2 regions of the Paenibacillus thiaminolyticus genome follow, and region 1 is predicted to be linked to the other one. Evidence: predicted binding sites of a transcription regulator. Region 1 holds the regulator's gene; the other holds the start of a gene.

The links. The regulator LexA, encoded in region 1, represses DNA repair genes until DNA is damaged. The targets are predictions, from matches to a motif close to CGAACATATGTTCG.
Region 2: the regulator LexA is predicted to act here: its motif matches at 2,923-2,936, upstream of recA (recombinase RecA).

The regions. Positions count from the first base shown of each region.
Region 1 is NZ_CP041405.1:1,060,506-1,068,218, forward strand. It holds gene FLT43_RS04755 (HAD family hydrolase) at 1-558, opposite strand, end outside; gene FLT43_RS04760 (methyltransferase) at 592-1,176, opposite strand; gene FLT43_RS04765 (DUF896 domain-containing protein) at 1,209-1,424, opposite strand; gene FLT43_RS04770 (LysM peptidoglycan-binding domain-containing protein) at 1,587-1,967, opposite strand; gene lexA (transcriptional repressor LexA) at 2,217-2,843, shown strand; partial or broken gene FLT43_RS04780 (SDR family oxidoreductase) at 2,955-3,217, shown strand; gene FLT43_RS29975 (sporulation protein YjcZ) at 3,853-3,957, opposite strand; partial or broken gene FLT43_RS30775 (transposase) at 4,645-4,785, opposite strand; gene FLT43_RS04790 (hypothetical protein) at 5,916-6,305, shown strand; gene FLT43_RS04795 (O-methyltransferase) at 6,271-6,930, shown strand.
Region 2 is NZ_CP041405.1:6,311,211-6,318,923, reverse strand. It holds gene rny (ribonuclease Y) at 1-647, opposite strand, end outside; gene FLT43_RS27800 (regulatory protein RecX) at 973-1,635, opposite strand; gene recA (recombinase RecA) at 1,793-2,851, opposite strand; gene FLT43_RS27790 (competence/damage-inducible protein A) at 3,096-4,352, opposite strand; gene pgsA (CDP-diacylglycerol--glycerol-3-phosphate 3-phosphatidyltransferase) at 4,480-5,058, opposite strand; gene rimO (30S ribosomal protein S12 methylthiotransferase RimO) at 5,055-6,383, opposite strand; gene FLT43_RS27775 (YajQ family cyclic di-GMP-binding protein) at 6,697-7,185, opposite strand; gene FLT43_RS27770 (hypothetical protein) at 7,299-7,463, opposite strand; gene FLT43_RS27765 (helix-turn-helix domain-containing protein) at 7,601-7,713, opposite strand, start outside.

The DNA of each region.
Region 1 (7,713 bases):
CGGATGATGACCGGAGATGACGATATGATCGAAGAACGGAATGATATCAGGAATGCCATCAAGCTTTTCCTGCTGCAAATCCGGAGCCCCGTTCGTCAAGAGGAGCAATTGATAATGAGGCTTCAACGCCCGCAAAATATCATACGTCTCCTCATATACGTAAGAACGCGACCGACGTTCGCGCATGAATCGCTCCGCCAGCTCCGCTCCCAGCGCCTCATCCTCGCACCCTGATTGGCGAAGACCTGTCGTCCATGAGGCGGTCCGGTAAGCCGGCGCCAACTGCTGCAGGCTTCGGAACTGCTCATGCTCTCCCCCGGTAAAATGCCCCCATAACGCCTCAAAAGGATTGATGCCAATATTGGTCGTGAAGGCGTAGGTTGCATAGGTTTCATATAACGCTCTTGCAGCGTTCCGCACCTCGGTCTCCAATTGTTCCGCGTCTACTCTCGCTGTGGAGTGCGCATAGTGACACACAGCGGCAAAGGCTTCCTCCACACACCGCTCATCCCACAGCAGCGTGTCATCCAGATCGAATAATACGGCACGTATGGCCATTGCGTCTCCCCCCTTGTCTCCACTCTGGCAAAACTACTTCTTCGGCTTCACGAAGACGACCTTATCCGACTGCTCCGTCTCCTTGGACTTATCGTTCTTGTCTGCTTTTGAACTCTCTTCGTACGCTATCTGGTTCTGGGCAGCGAACTGCTGCAGCCGCGCATGCATCGCTTCGATATCATAGCGGTTCATCATACGGGAGAACACCCAGTTCGCGCCTTTGCCGTTCTTTTCAATAACGATGAAGCCAGGCTGATACGTTATTTTTTTGATGTCTTCCACTTTGAGCGTACGCAGCCGATTCCATTTTGTCGTGCTTAGTTCGTCTTTCGTGACCCGTAAAAAGGGCCGGCGCAAAAACAGCATCAATGCCAATGCCAAATAACAAATAACAGTTATCCAGTACAGCGTAGGGGACGGCAGGTTCGTGCCAACACTGCCAAGCAGCCCATAAATGATCGTAAACCCGGTCAATATCAAAGGAAGAATAAAATTCCGGCCCTTGAATTCATCGAAAGCAACCGTATGGGAAGCGATCCCCGGCTTGCCCTGCTTTTTGCGTTGCTTGTTCAACTGAGCGCTATTGCGCCGTACTTGACGTTCCCAACTACGCGACATCCCATCCAGACCTCCTATATATGCTAAACACTCTAATGAACGGTGCTTCCCGGTTGATTGTTCTGTTCGCCTTCTTCGTCTTCCACATAGCGAATGCTGTCCAACTTGTTGCGTACCTGCTGCCGGAACAATACGAGGTATTGCTCTCTAAGCGCGGCCCGTTCCGCCAGTTCCTCCGAGTTCAGCCCTACGCTCTTATGCTTGCGGGCCAGCTCGTTGATGCGCGCGATTAATTTATCCATGTTCATCTTGTACCCTCCATACACTGGTGCATATCTTCTACTTTGACATGCTGCCTCAGCCTTGTCAAGCAAGCTGACGGCGAGAGAATACAAGAAGCACGTCTTCGGCCTCAATAGGAGAGAAAAGCGGTGCTGTGAGAAATATGATCCGTCACAGCGGAAATATCGTCAAGAAAATATCGGCACGTCAATGACGATGCCGGATTGCAGCGTATGCCCTCTTAAATCGTTCAATTGAATAATCTTGTATATGTATTCACGGGTATCCATTCCATTCGGTTTGTATTCCGTCGCGATCTCCCACAGGCTGTCCCCGGGCTGAACAAGTACGTGCTCCGTAACTACAGAAGGCTGCTCGGATACAATGTCGTCATCCCCCCATGCTTGGACGATTCCCGCACATAAAAGGAACAACAGAACAAAGAGCAATATCGCTCGAATCATCTTCCTTCTATTATAACGGTTCTGCTCTACAGGTTGATGCATAGATAATCTTGCTTCCGTTCGATATGCATAATTCCGTCTCGGGTTATATACCACTTGGCTCATGTTCGCCCACTCCCCAAACACTTGTTCTATTCTTGTTGTCCATAATGTAGCACGAACATACGTTCAGGTCAACAGTTTTTAAGGAACGTGCGTTCTCTTTTTTATTTCCCGAATCCCATTAAGTGACGTTTCCCGAAAGGAAAACGAAAAAAACCGCATAAAATCAAGGTTTTTTAGAACTTACGTTTGTGCGAACGGAGGTTCTATGGTATAATTTTGACAAAAGAGCATTCATTGGAGTTGATATCTTTGTCTAAAATATCAAGTCGACAACAAGCGATCCTTGATTTTATACGTGATGAAGTCCGCACCAAGGGTTATCCTCCTTCCGTAAGAGAGATCGGGGAAGCTGTCGGCCTCGCATCGAGTTCTACCGTGCACGGCCATCTGGACCGGCTGGAGAAGAAAGGCTTTATCCGCCGGGACCCAACGAAGCCAAGAGCAATCGAACTGCTGAGCGAACAATCGGATCGCCATTCGGAATTCAGCCATGCCGTGGCACGCGTTCCCGTCATCGGGAAGGTAACGGCCGGAGAACCGATTACGGCAACAGAGAACATCGAAGATTACTTCCCTCTTCCGGTGCATATGGTGGGAGATGATGACAACATCTTTATGCTATCCGTAGTCGGCGACAGCATGATCGAAGCCGGAATACATAACGGAGACTACGTTATCGTCCGCCAGCAGCAGACAGCGAACAACGGTGAAATTGTCGTAGCCATGACCGAGGAGAACGAAGCAACCGTAAAGACATTCTACAAGGAACGCGATCATATCCGCCTTCAGCCGGAGAATCCGACATTTGAGCCGATCCGGTTGAAGCATGTGACGATTTTGGGCAAAGTGATTGGGTTGTTCCGTGATTTTCATTAATGGTTACAACCAATGGGAGCAAGTGTAAAGAAGCCGCTTTGGATACAGCAGTTCTGTATTCGGAAGCGGCTTTTTGACGAGTCCGGGCCATATGTCATGATTCATTCGGGGGCTGAAGCCGTCGCGTTCGCCAAGGAAGGCGCCGACATCGCGATGGTGTATTTGAATGAGCATGCCGAGGAAGCAAGCGGCGTCAGGCAGGCCGGACGCGCTGCGTGCTTATCGGTCGCGACATTGGAGAAGAATCGTTCTGTAACCATACTGTGGAACAGACCGTAAAGGAGCTTGGGAAGCTGGACATATTAGTCAATAATGCTGGCGAACAGCATCCGCTGGAGCGCATCGGTCGCATTTCAGATGCACAGCTTCAAAGAATGCCGGTGCAGCGCCCTAGATGACCTGAAAAGCTCGCTCCCAGCTACGTCTATCTGGCAAGTGCTGATTCCTCTTACGTCACCGGACAGAGTTTGCATGTCAACGGGGGCGAAATTAAGTAATCATTATTCCTGGTACCGGGCGCTTTTACTAATGCCACCAGGATTCGACAATTTGATGCGCAACAGTCGGATCATATCCTTTCCCAATCAGATATGATACGGCTGCCGCTTCGCGCAACGCATGTTCAACCGATATGCAATGTGCTTCCTTTAATCCGTTTTGCACCCATGGCTCGACGGTCTGTAATGTTTCCATCTTTAAATGTTGAGTCTCCGAACATTCATGCGGATAGGAATGATGAGGATAAGAATAAGGGTTCATGTATGACCACGGGTTAAGAGACATTGAATATGGTTGGTATTGGTAACTCAAAGAAAAACAACTCCCCTCATAGTTCATACCTCATCATATGCCTATGGACCAATTATGCTCCAGTTCAAAAACAAATTATTGTAAGTCCTTCCTCCCATTTATCCGGGCATACAAAAACGGCCCTGCTGAATAAGCAGGACCTTGTACAGTAGGCTGCCTTTAATCGCAAATGCGCAAGGCGCTGACTCATAAAAAACGATTAGTAAATAAATGCACGGGAAACGATTACTAGCAGTATAAACAATACCAAAATTACACCTGTCGACGTCCAGAGCCCACCAATACCACAAGTAACTCCACCCATTCGAGTTACCTCCTTTCACTTGGTACTCCCATGATATTAGAATTACGGACGGTTTGACTTGGCTATAACCCATAGGCACAAAATTTGGGCCGTTAGTGCGAACGGCGCCCTCAACCGTGACCTTGCTGCTCCCAGGAGTGAAAGTGTTGTGCCATCACTTTCAGGATAGATACCCCTCAGCTTTAGCACAATCATTTAAAGCAATTACTCATAATGTAATACAGAAAGGAGGTGGCTTGAATGAGACGTCATCGTAGAACAATCACTGTTGTTCTTAAACGAGGTCAGAAAGTATTGGTAGTGTGTAGAAGAAAACGGAGAAGACATTGTTGGTAATTACTCATTTGTGTGGAGCACCGTAGAACCTTAGCGTTGGTGCTCCATCCCTTCCGCTGACGGCCTTGTTCTAGCCTTTCGGCGTCTTCAGATGTAGTGCAGTTTCTGCTGCCATTGGGGCACCTCCCCCGTGTATATCGTAAGAAAAAAAGCCTCGGAGTAATCCGAGGCTACTGAATAACTTGCGGTTTTAACTAAACAACTGAATACCGAGAATTATAAGATGGTTGGTATCCCTGAGTTTGGAATATCGGTCGTCTTTTCGCTTTTTAATTCTGCCTTAAAAGCTGGATTTCTTACTCCATCAGCTTTCGTGTTCTTATCAAATTACTCAAAAATTGCTTTGAGCTACAAGTACTTGAACATCCGAATCGTATCAATTACAGTTCTGCCGTTCTCTCGACAATAGTTCTGTTCGAGTTCCTCATACACGAAGGAAAAGTCAATGAGCCCAGTAATTTTGCGCAATATGCTGTCTTTGGGAACGACCAAGGAACCTCACATGCCCCATTCAACACAAACGAAACCGCAGAAGTTAAGTTACAAAAAACTCAACTATTACTGGCGTTGCAAGGTCAAGCGTATCGCCATCCGGAATCGTTATCGTTGTTACTGTCCTGGAAGCATCAGAGAACTCAAAATTCCCAAGATACCCCCAGGGGAGGAGCATAAGTGCCATAGTCTGACTATAAGTCACTCATAATCGTATTTTTCAAGTACTCATTAAATTCGGAATATTCATCTTCTGCACTACTCCTTGGATAACTCATGATGACAAGATTATAGGGCAAATTCTCTTTTCGGTAAGCAGGATGTTTATGTTCGTAAGGGTTTTCTTGAAACTGTTGTAGATATGCTCTTTATGGTTGTGCCAATTTTATACGATATTAGATAGAAGTCACAAGTTCGCGTATTTTGCCCTTTTCAGGAGCTGCTTCTACTTCATCATCAGTAGGTCTCATCAGTTATTAATTGCATATCGTAATTAAGTCCCGGAGGAGATTTCAATGTAAGACTATAATTAAAACGACCTCCATAAGTTTATCTATCAGGTAAAAGTCATTGTCTCCGTAACTTTCAATCGGCTCGATAAATTGAGCAAAATTGCTACCTCCTTCTGCATCTGATTCGCTTTAGTTCACATCAAAGACTATGGTTTTTGAATGATTCCTGACACAGCCTCCGTACTGTCCTCTTACTGAGCAGTATTCGGTCGTTGTCATCGTTATAACCCCAACAGGCCCCTTCCCTTTAAGGTCTATTAGGTTAGCCCGAATCGTTAACCCGCTGCTCCCCCATCCACTTTCAAGCACCCGGATCAGTATGTGCTCCATTTTTAAATGAAGACATGGTATTGGACCTACACTTGTAGTTCAGATCGCTGATTCAGCTCGTCTTGCCCTGTTTACCGCATCATGCCCCCGCAGCATGTCATTAAGGCAGTGCAATAAAATACGTTCATCCGCCTCGTAAAACTCCGGAAAAGCCAGATACGCAGATACCATTTTGGAAAATTAATTACTATGGTCTCTTTAGATGTGCATCGACACATTGTATACGTTTGTATACAATTCATAACAAAGTAATATGTATTCAATTGTATACAAGTGGAGGGTTTTAAAATGAAAGATGAAGTATTTAGAGATTTTAAGAAAGAGAGACATCATCATGGTGAACGTTACAAAGGAAAAGATAGTTCACACCAGCGGGGTCCAAAAACCTTTCGACGTGGGAGGGCAATTGCTTTTTTAGAGATGTTGAATCTTAAGCGTTCCACCATTAAACAACAGTTAGATCAACCAGAGTTTGAATCGATTCATCAAATTTTAGTTGGTGAATTAAAAGCCATCGATATGGTAATCAACGAATTTATTCAGTTATTTGAAATACACATAAGTGAAGCCATGGAAATACCCAAGACAAAGAATGAAGAAACGGAAACTTCTGTGTCGGAAAGCAAAGAGTTTAAAGCTAAAGATGAGAAAGGAAGTGAATCTGATGAAACAAATTAACAGTTATATCGATTCCGTATTTTATAAGCAAGATGCTCTTTTGGAGGATGTTATTTCATCCATACAAGAAAACGGAATGCCCGCCATATCGGTATCTCCTTCCTCTGGAAAACTCCTGACGATGCTTGTTTCCATTTCAAGGGCTAAAAATGTGTTGGAAATAGGGGCTCTGGGGGGCTACAGCGGGCTTTGCCTGGCCAGGGGATTCGGTATCGAAGGAAAATTAACCTCCCTTGAATTAGAGGAAGGTTACGCAGAATTAGCATACAGCAATCTTTCTAAAGCTGGCTTTGGTAATCAAGTCACCTATGTTACCGGACCGGCTTTGCAAAGTCTTGAAAAATTAGTTGCCAACAATAAACAATATGATTTTTTCTTTATTGATGCTGACAAGGAAAATTACGAAACTTACCTGACATATTGCATTAGTCTCGCGGAAGCGGGCGCTTTAATCGTTAGTGATAACGTACTGGCAGGCGGCACGGTAGCGGATCAGGACGCTCAGCCTAAGCGTTATACAGAAATAATGAAGAAATTCAATAAAACCGTGGCCAATCATCCTCAATTAGAATCACTGCTTATTCCAATAGGTGATGGGATGACCGTTTCCAAAGTTAAAAAATAAAGGATAACGGAAAAATAATATTTCGTTCAGCCGAGTTCCAATACGAATGGAATTGTTGAGAACCACAGAAGAGCCGGAATGGCAAATACCTCTACGGCTCTTTATACTCATAATTTTTTGTGGGCATTTGAGGGTATCGACCCGAATGACGCAAAAAATCTTCCCGTGCCCCCACAGTAAAAAAACCTCGATGCCTTAGAGGTCCAAGGGCTTCGATAATTAATATAAGGTCATATATTGATCGCGTTCCCACTGATGAACCTGTGTGCGGGTTTAAGTTTTTGCTTTTCACACAGTTGCATATTACTTGAAAAACCTTATAATAACAGGCTTTTTCGTAATCGGGAACATTATGTAACTTCATATGACTTCTTAATTGTGGGTGGTTTTGTGGGTGATTCGTACCATAAAAATAGCCCCGGAGTGATCCGGAGCTTCAGGTTGAGACAAACCCTCGCGAAATACTGCAGCCCCGGGAGTTCTTTATGTTCTTTGTCCATATTTCAAATACGAAGTTCAAATTATCAGATGGGTGACAGCCTTCCAGGTCCAGGTCGCCATTTTTTTGAGGTCATGGCAGCAAAAACTCGCTCTATTGTCTCCTTTCGCCCCGCATACATTCGTTGTTTTCCTCTGTTTGGCGAAGGTGGTCTGCCTCTTCAACATATTCAGCCCAAACATATCGCTTGATGCGTTTCACTGCATCTTTACTCTCACATTGTGTCCGGAGCGGACAAGCTTGGCAGATTGGCGGGTTCGAGCGATACATTTTAACCGTCACGA
Region 2 (7,713 bases), 1.4 Mb from region 1:
ATCTCTTCGTTCGGCAATGCCACGACAGAGACCGTCGTCTCTGCTACGTGATCAGCGGCGCAGCGCTGGATAGCAAGCGTAATAATCTCGCGCGAGCGCTTGTCCGCCTCCTCGCGTGCCTGCTGCTCGATATCCTTGATCATCTGCGCAGTCTCGTGCCGCACCTCCTGCTCCACATTGGAGAGGATGATGCTCCGCGCATCTTCCATCGTCAGATTCGAGATCCGTTCCAACTCCGTAACTTGCTGCTGCAGCGTCCGTTCAACCTGCTGCTGGGTCTCTTCGATGCGCTTTTCTTTAGAAGCGACTTGTTCTTCTTTGCGCTCCAGCGACTCCAGCTTTTTATCCAATGACTCTTCTTTTTGTACAACGCGTCTTTCCAGACGTTGAACTTCATTTCGGCGCTCGCGAATGTCTTTCTCCGCTTCGGTGCGCAGTTTATGGATGTCGTCCTTTGCTTCGAGCACCGTTTCCTTCTTCAGTGCCTCCGCTTCCTTGCGCGCGCTGTCCATAATCTGCTCTGCGGCATGCTCGGCACTCGTTATCTTCGCTTCAGCAAGCGATTTGCGAATCAGGTACCCGATTCCAAACCCCAAGATCAATGCGGCCACAACGAGAGCGAGCGCGAGCCAAATGTTCATCTCCATTGCCTCACCTCCCCGTTGGTTGCTCCAAGCACTGCTTGGGACAGGTTTCATTTGTTCAGTTGTTCACGTGTTTCATTACAAAATTCAGGTTCAGATCATGGACCGACGCATGAGCGCCGGCGAAGTGCACGCGCGATGGCGTGCGCCGCCCGAAAGCGGCCAATCGGAAATCATGATATTGGCGAAATGAATCATGTAGAAATCAATTTCTGGAAGTGGAAACTGATTTCGCGATAATAAAGATACATGTTCATTTTATTATTCATGAAAAGATATTGTCAAGCAAATGACGGCGAAGTGCGATTTCTTTGACCCTAGGCTCGGCCTAGACGTCTTCCTCCGCATCGGCTTCCTGCGCCGCCTCCTCGGCAGCGCGGCGGGCCAGGTCCATCGGATAGCCGCGCCGGAGCAAGAAGGCAATCACTTTTTGCTTCCGCATATGCGGCTCGCCCTGCGACTGACGCCATTTCTTAGCGGCAGCGCGCTGCGCCCCGTCCCGCTCCTCCTCCGGGTCGATGGAGGTTAGGGCGGCAGCAATATGATGCTCCTGCACACCCTTCTGCTTCAGCTCCTGCTCAATGAAGCGGCGTCCCTTCGCATGCATCGCCGTCCGTTCGTAGGCCCACTGCTCGGCGTACGCCCGATCGTCCACCAGGTGCTCGTCTTCCAGACGCGAGACGGCCTCCCGCACAATCCCTTCTTCATAGCCTTTCTGACTCAGATGGCGGATCATCTCCATCCTCGTTCTCGGCTTGCGCTGCAGATGGCGCAGCGCCTGCACGTAGGCCTTGTTCCCCTCATCGGCCCGCAATATATCGTCAATCGCATCGATAGCGATGTCCGCTCCTTTTAGAAGGCGGTACTTGATCATGACATCCTCATGCACGTTGAGCGACTCGCCGCTGTCGAAATGCAAGACATAGCGTCCCCGCTGGGTTCGATCCTGCTCCACCCGCATGATCGTAACGATGCGTTCCTCCTTGCTCATCCGTCTGCTCCTCCTGTTTGCGCGCCATCGTCTGACGAAGCCATTCGTCGTTGCCTTCGCCGTATCCGCGCATGAATTCGCGTTCCCCCTCAGCCTATGTCCATTGACATGACAAAACAAGCGCCCCCACAGGAAGGCGCTTGTTCCAGAAACAGACTTACGATTCCAGCTTCAGCTCAAGAGCGTCCTCAGCCTCTTCAGCATCATGCTCGGAATGGTTCCGGACCACCGTCGACAAATTGCTTGCTTCACGAACCTTGTTCTCGATCGTCAGAGCCAGCTCCCCATTCTCCTTCAGGAATTGCTTCGCATTCTCACGGCCTTGACCCAGACGCTCGCCTTCGTACGAATACCAGGCCCCGCTCTTCTGGATAATATCCATCTCCGTGCCGATATCTACGATGCTTCCTTCCCGGGAAATCCCTTCGCCGTACATAATATCGATGTCTGCCTGCTTGAATGGAGGCGCGACCTTGTTCTTCACGACCTTGATGCGTGTCCGGTTCCCGATCATGTCGTTGCCCTGCTTGATCGTCTCGACCCGCCGGACATCCAGCCGGATCGTCGAGTAGAACTTCAATGCGCGGCCGCCTGGCGTCGTCTCCGGGTTGCCGAACATGACGCCGACCTTCTCGCGCAACTGGTTAATGAAGATCGCGATCGTCTTGGACTTGCTGATCGCCCCGGACAATTTGCGAAGCGCCTGGGACATGAGCCGGGCTTGCAGACCGACGTGGGAATCTCCCATCTCGCCTTCAATCTCCGCCTTCGGCACGAGAGCCGCGACGGAGTCGATAACGATAATGTCTACCGCGCCGCTGCGCACGAGCGCCTCGGCAATCTCGAGCGCCTGCTCCCCTGTATCCGGCTGGGACAGAAGCAGCTCGTCGATGTTGACGCCAAGCTTGCTCGCGTATGCAGGATCGAGCGCGTGCTCCGCATCGATGAACGCAGCTTGTCCGCCAACCTTCTGCGCTTCAGCAATCGCGTGAAGCGCAACCGTCGTCTTACCGGAAGATTCCGGTCCATATACTTCAATAATCCGTCCTCTTGGCAATCCGCCGATTCCAAGAGCTATATCAAGTGCCAACGATCCGCTCGGCACAATCTCAACCTGCATATGGTTGGACTCGCCAAGTTTCATGATCGAACCTTTACCGAATTGTTTCTCGATTTGGCGCAATGCCATTTCTAGTGCAGCGCGGCGATCTGACACATACTCACTTCCTTTGTTCCATTTGATACTTCTATCATACCGTCTTTCAATCCGTTTGCCAAGCTTTTTTTCGAACATACATTCGTTTTTTCGCAGCAGTATTTATCTTAAAATTCCATAAAAGGAACAATATTCAGTGCCCTCCTCCTCTCTATACGCAAAAAAACCGCAGCAAAAGCGACTAGCGCTTGCCACGGTTCTTCCGTCAACTCAATTGTAGCGGCTTCAGCCAAAGCAGTCAAGCTTATCCATGCTGCCGCACACGGGTCCACAGCCGGTACATGACCGCATTCACGGTTCTCAGCCGAATCGTCGAACGGTCTCCTGCCAAGCGAAGCTCCTCGACCTGTGTATCTCTCCCCTTCTCGGCGACGGCGATATAGACGAGGCCGACCGGCTTCCGTTCGGAATGGCCTGGTCCCGCGACACCCGTAATCGCGATCGAGAAGTCAGTATCCGCGATGTCCTGCATTCCTTCGGCCATCGCCTTCGCCGCCTCGGCGCTGACGGCTCCAGGCGCTTGCTCTCCTTCAAGAAGCTCGTGCGGGACGCCAAGGATTCGCTCCTTCATCTCATTCGAGTACGTGACGGCGCCTCCCTGGAACACATCCGAGCTTCCCGGCACGGACGTAATCATCTCGGCGAATAATCCGCCGGTGCAGCTCTCGGCGGCCGACAGCGTAAGCTTCCGTTCGCTCATCAGTTGAAGCAGCGCCTCCGGCAAGGAGATATCCTCCGCCGTGAACAGATGCTCTCCGATACGGCTCATAATTGCCGACTCCGTCTCAGCCAGGCGCTGCTCCGCTTGCCGTTCATCCGCCGTCTTCGTCGCGAGACGGACCAGCACTTCGCCTTCCTTCGCATAGGTGGCGATCGTCGTATGCTCCTGCGCCTCAATCAGGTCGCGTAGCATATCCTCCAGCTTTGACTCGCCGATTCCCGCGAACTTGAGCTTCCGCGTATGCAGCACCGATTCATCCACCAGTCCGCTGCCATGCAGCCATGGGATGACTTCCTGCTCGAACATCGGTTTCATCTCGCGCGGCGGTCCCGGCAGCAGGATGAAGCCGGTGCCGTCGGCCAGCAGCGCGTTGCCGAGCGCAAGTCCCGTCTCGTTCGGCAAAATCGTCGCGCCCTCGATAACCATCGCCTGGCGCTTGTTGCTCTCCACCATCGGCGTTCCCCGGCGGGAGAACATGTGCTCCATCTTCGCCACTGCAGCTTCGTCCAGGAAGGTCCCTCGTCCCAGCAACTCGGCCACGATATCCTTCGTAATATCATCCATGGTCGGCCCGAGGCCGCCTGTCAAAATAATGAGCCGCGAGCGGGTCCTCGCTGTCTCCAGCACATGGCGAAGCCGGTGCGGATTATCTCCGACAACCGTCTGAAAATAAACATCAATGCCAAGCAGCGCCAATTGCTGCGAAATAAACTGCGCATTTGTGTTTACGATTTCGCCGAGCAACAACTCCGTGCCTACAGCAATGATTTCCGTGTTCATCCTACATCATCCCTTTTCTGTTCAGCATAAGTGCATTTGGAATCATACCGTACTCCATCCAAGAAAAAATAGGCCTTTTTCCACACTGATCCAGACGGGAAAAAGCGCCTATTGTCCTGCAGACAGGCTACGAGAAATGAAGCACACTTTTATTTTTGACAAAATAATCAATACCTGAATAGATCGTAATAATGGCAGCGATCCAGGTAGAGATCAGGTCGAACGGAATGCCCACCAGCACAAACGGAAAGTTGTTCAGCAGCATCGCGACGATCGCGGTAATTTGGGTGGCTGTCTTCCATTTTCCCCACTTGCTCGCGGCCATGACCGTTCCTTCCAGCAGAGCTACCTGACGAAGCCCCGTGACGGCGAACTCGCGGCTAATGATGACGATGGCGATCAATGCGTCGCATTTGCCCATCTCGACCAGCGAGATGAGCACGGCGGCCACCAGCAACTTGTCTGCCAGCGGATCAAGCAGCTTGCCCAGGTTCGTCACCATTTTGCGCTTGCGGGCGATATACCCGTCCACGCCATCGGTGCTGGCCGCGATAATGAAGATAAGGGCCGCGATAATCTGGTTGTACGTAATATAGAAGTCTTCTATCTGAATCGGCGGCAAATAATCAAAGTTTACCAGCAAGAAGAACATCATGATCGGCACAAGAAATATTCGAGTTAACGTGATCTTGTTCGCCAGATTCACAAGACACCCTCCCCGGCCAAATCAAATTCGAGTGCGTGCGTGATTTTGACTTTGGCGATCTCCCCGATGCTTAATTTGCAGTTCGAGATGAACACTTCACCGTCAATCTCCGGCGCATCATACTGCGAACGTCCGATATATACGTCGTTGCGGCCGTCATAACGCTCAACCAGCACATCCAGGGTGCGGCCGATATGACGCTCGTTCACGTTCTTCGATACTTCGCGCTGAATCTCCATCAGTGTATTCGCGCGCCATTCCTTCACTTCGTCCGGCACATGATCCGGGAGCCGCGTCGCCGCCGTGTCTTCTTCCGGCGAATAAGTGAAGACGCCGAGACGATCGAACTTCATCTCACGCACGAAGGAAGCCAAATTTTCGAAATCTTCATCCGTCTCGCCCGGAAAACCAACGATAATCGAGGTGCGGAGGGCCACTTCCGGAATCTGCGCCCGGATTTTGCGAACCAGCTCGCGGGAATCGCGCTGGCGGCCCGGCCGGCGCATCCGCTTGAGAATCGTGTCTTCGCTATGCTGCAGCGGCATATCGACATATTTACAGATCTTCGGATTCGAGGCGAGCATGTCGATTAGCTCTTCCGTGAAAAATCCCGGATACGCATAATGAAGACGAACCCACTCAACGCCGGACACTTCGCTGACTTTGTTCATTAGCTCCGGCAGCTTGAAGCCATCATACAGATCGACGCCATAATTGGTAGAGTCCTGAGCGATCAAGCTGATCTCCTTGACGCCTTGCTCCGCAAGCTGCTTCACCTCGGCCAGAATCGATTCCATCGAGCGGCTGCGGAATTTGCCCCGCATAATCGGAATGCTGCAGAAGGTGCAATTGTTATCGCAGCCCTCCGCAATTTTGACATAAGCGGTGTAGCGCGGCGTCGCAACTTTGCGCGGCAAGATCTGTTCATAGTTGAACACCGGGTTGCCAACGCGGACCGGCTTCCTGCCTTGGAGCGCTTCGGCGACGATATCGTTAATTTTGTGGAAGTCCCCCGTGCCGACGATGCCGTCGATCTCCGGCATTTCCTCCAACAATTGTTCCTTGTATCGCTGCGTCAGACATCCGGAGACGATGAGCGCCTTCAAGCGGGCGGTCTCCTTCAAGTCTGCCAGTTCCAAAATCGTATTGACCGATTCTTCCTTCGCTGCATCGATGAACCCGCAAGTATTGACAATAATGACGGTTGCATCCTCCGCGTGTTCTACCAATTCATGCCCGTACTGATCCATAATTCCGGACATAATCTCGGAATCCACCAAGTTTTTGTCGCAGCCCAGCGTTACGATTTTGATTTGTTCTGTCATGTATACATCCCCCAACCTATCTGCAGCAGCAATAATAAAGGCCGTATAAAAAGGCTCTTAAAATAAGCAATGAATGCGTGTAACGGTTCAAGAACGACTATAGATGTACCTGCCCTCATAACCTATCCATCTATATTTATTCTAGCAATAAGTAACGATATTTAAACGCCTTTTCTATCTCATCAGTATAATACACGGTTCATTCCTCGTCAAAAAAACAGGAGAAGCCCAGCATCTCTCTCCTACAGACAGGGATGATGGGCTTTACCAAGGTCCGATTTTGATCACGAAGCTAAAACCGGCCTTTTTTGGGCTAACGGTAATTCGTAAACTGCAAATCCAATGGAATATCGGCCTCTCTCAGCAGATTCATAACGGCCTGCAGATCGTCTTTGTTTTTTCCGGTGACCCGAAGCTGATCGCCTTGAATTTGACTTTTGACCTTTAGCTTGGAGTCCCGAATCAAGATGTTGATTTTTTTGGCAATATCTTGCTCGATGCCTTGCTTCAGCTGGATACGTTGACGAACCGTACCGCCCGATGCCGGCTCGAGTTTTCCATATTGCATGTTTTTAGGAGACAAGCCCCGTTTGATCATTTTCGATTGCAAAATATCGAGCACGCTCTTCAGTTTATATTCGTCATCGGACAGGACGACCATCTCATTTTTGTCGAGCGAAATATCGCTTTTGCTTCCTTTGAAATCATACCGCCCCCCGATCTCCTTCATCGCTTGCTGAACGGCATTATTCAGTTCCTGCATATCCATCTTCGATACAATATCAAATGAGTACTCGGCCATGTTCATCTCTCCCTTTCCATAAAGTGCATGAACAACCTCTTCTTCAATATGTACAGCACAAAGGCACTCCTCCGCTGCTCAGCATGAAGGAATGCCTGTGCCGCTAACGGCATTTAGTAACGGCTGCGTGAAGGCGCGCGGAACATATCCAGTACGCCAAGCACAATATGTGCCAGCCCAAATCCCAAAATTCCGTAACCCCATGCGCTCGGAGTCAAGTAATAGCCCAACAAGCTAACGATGACGCCCAAGCCTGTGACGATCCAACTTACTGCCATGTTCGACACCTCACTTCCGGAGAGATTCAACGTACACCGCAACATTATTCTCTCCCGTTCAGGTGCGATTATGCGATAGAGCATGCAGTCCGATCGTCCCTCTCTTGGAATGGGCTTCTGTTCAAACCTGTCGCTATTTATTGGCCTCCGGAAGCGCCGCCGCCCTCTGCCGCCAGCTTCTCCGCTTCTTCATAGGAGACCACCTTGACGATGACGTTGGCAGGGTTATTGGCGGAATTACCGTCATCCA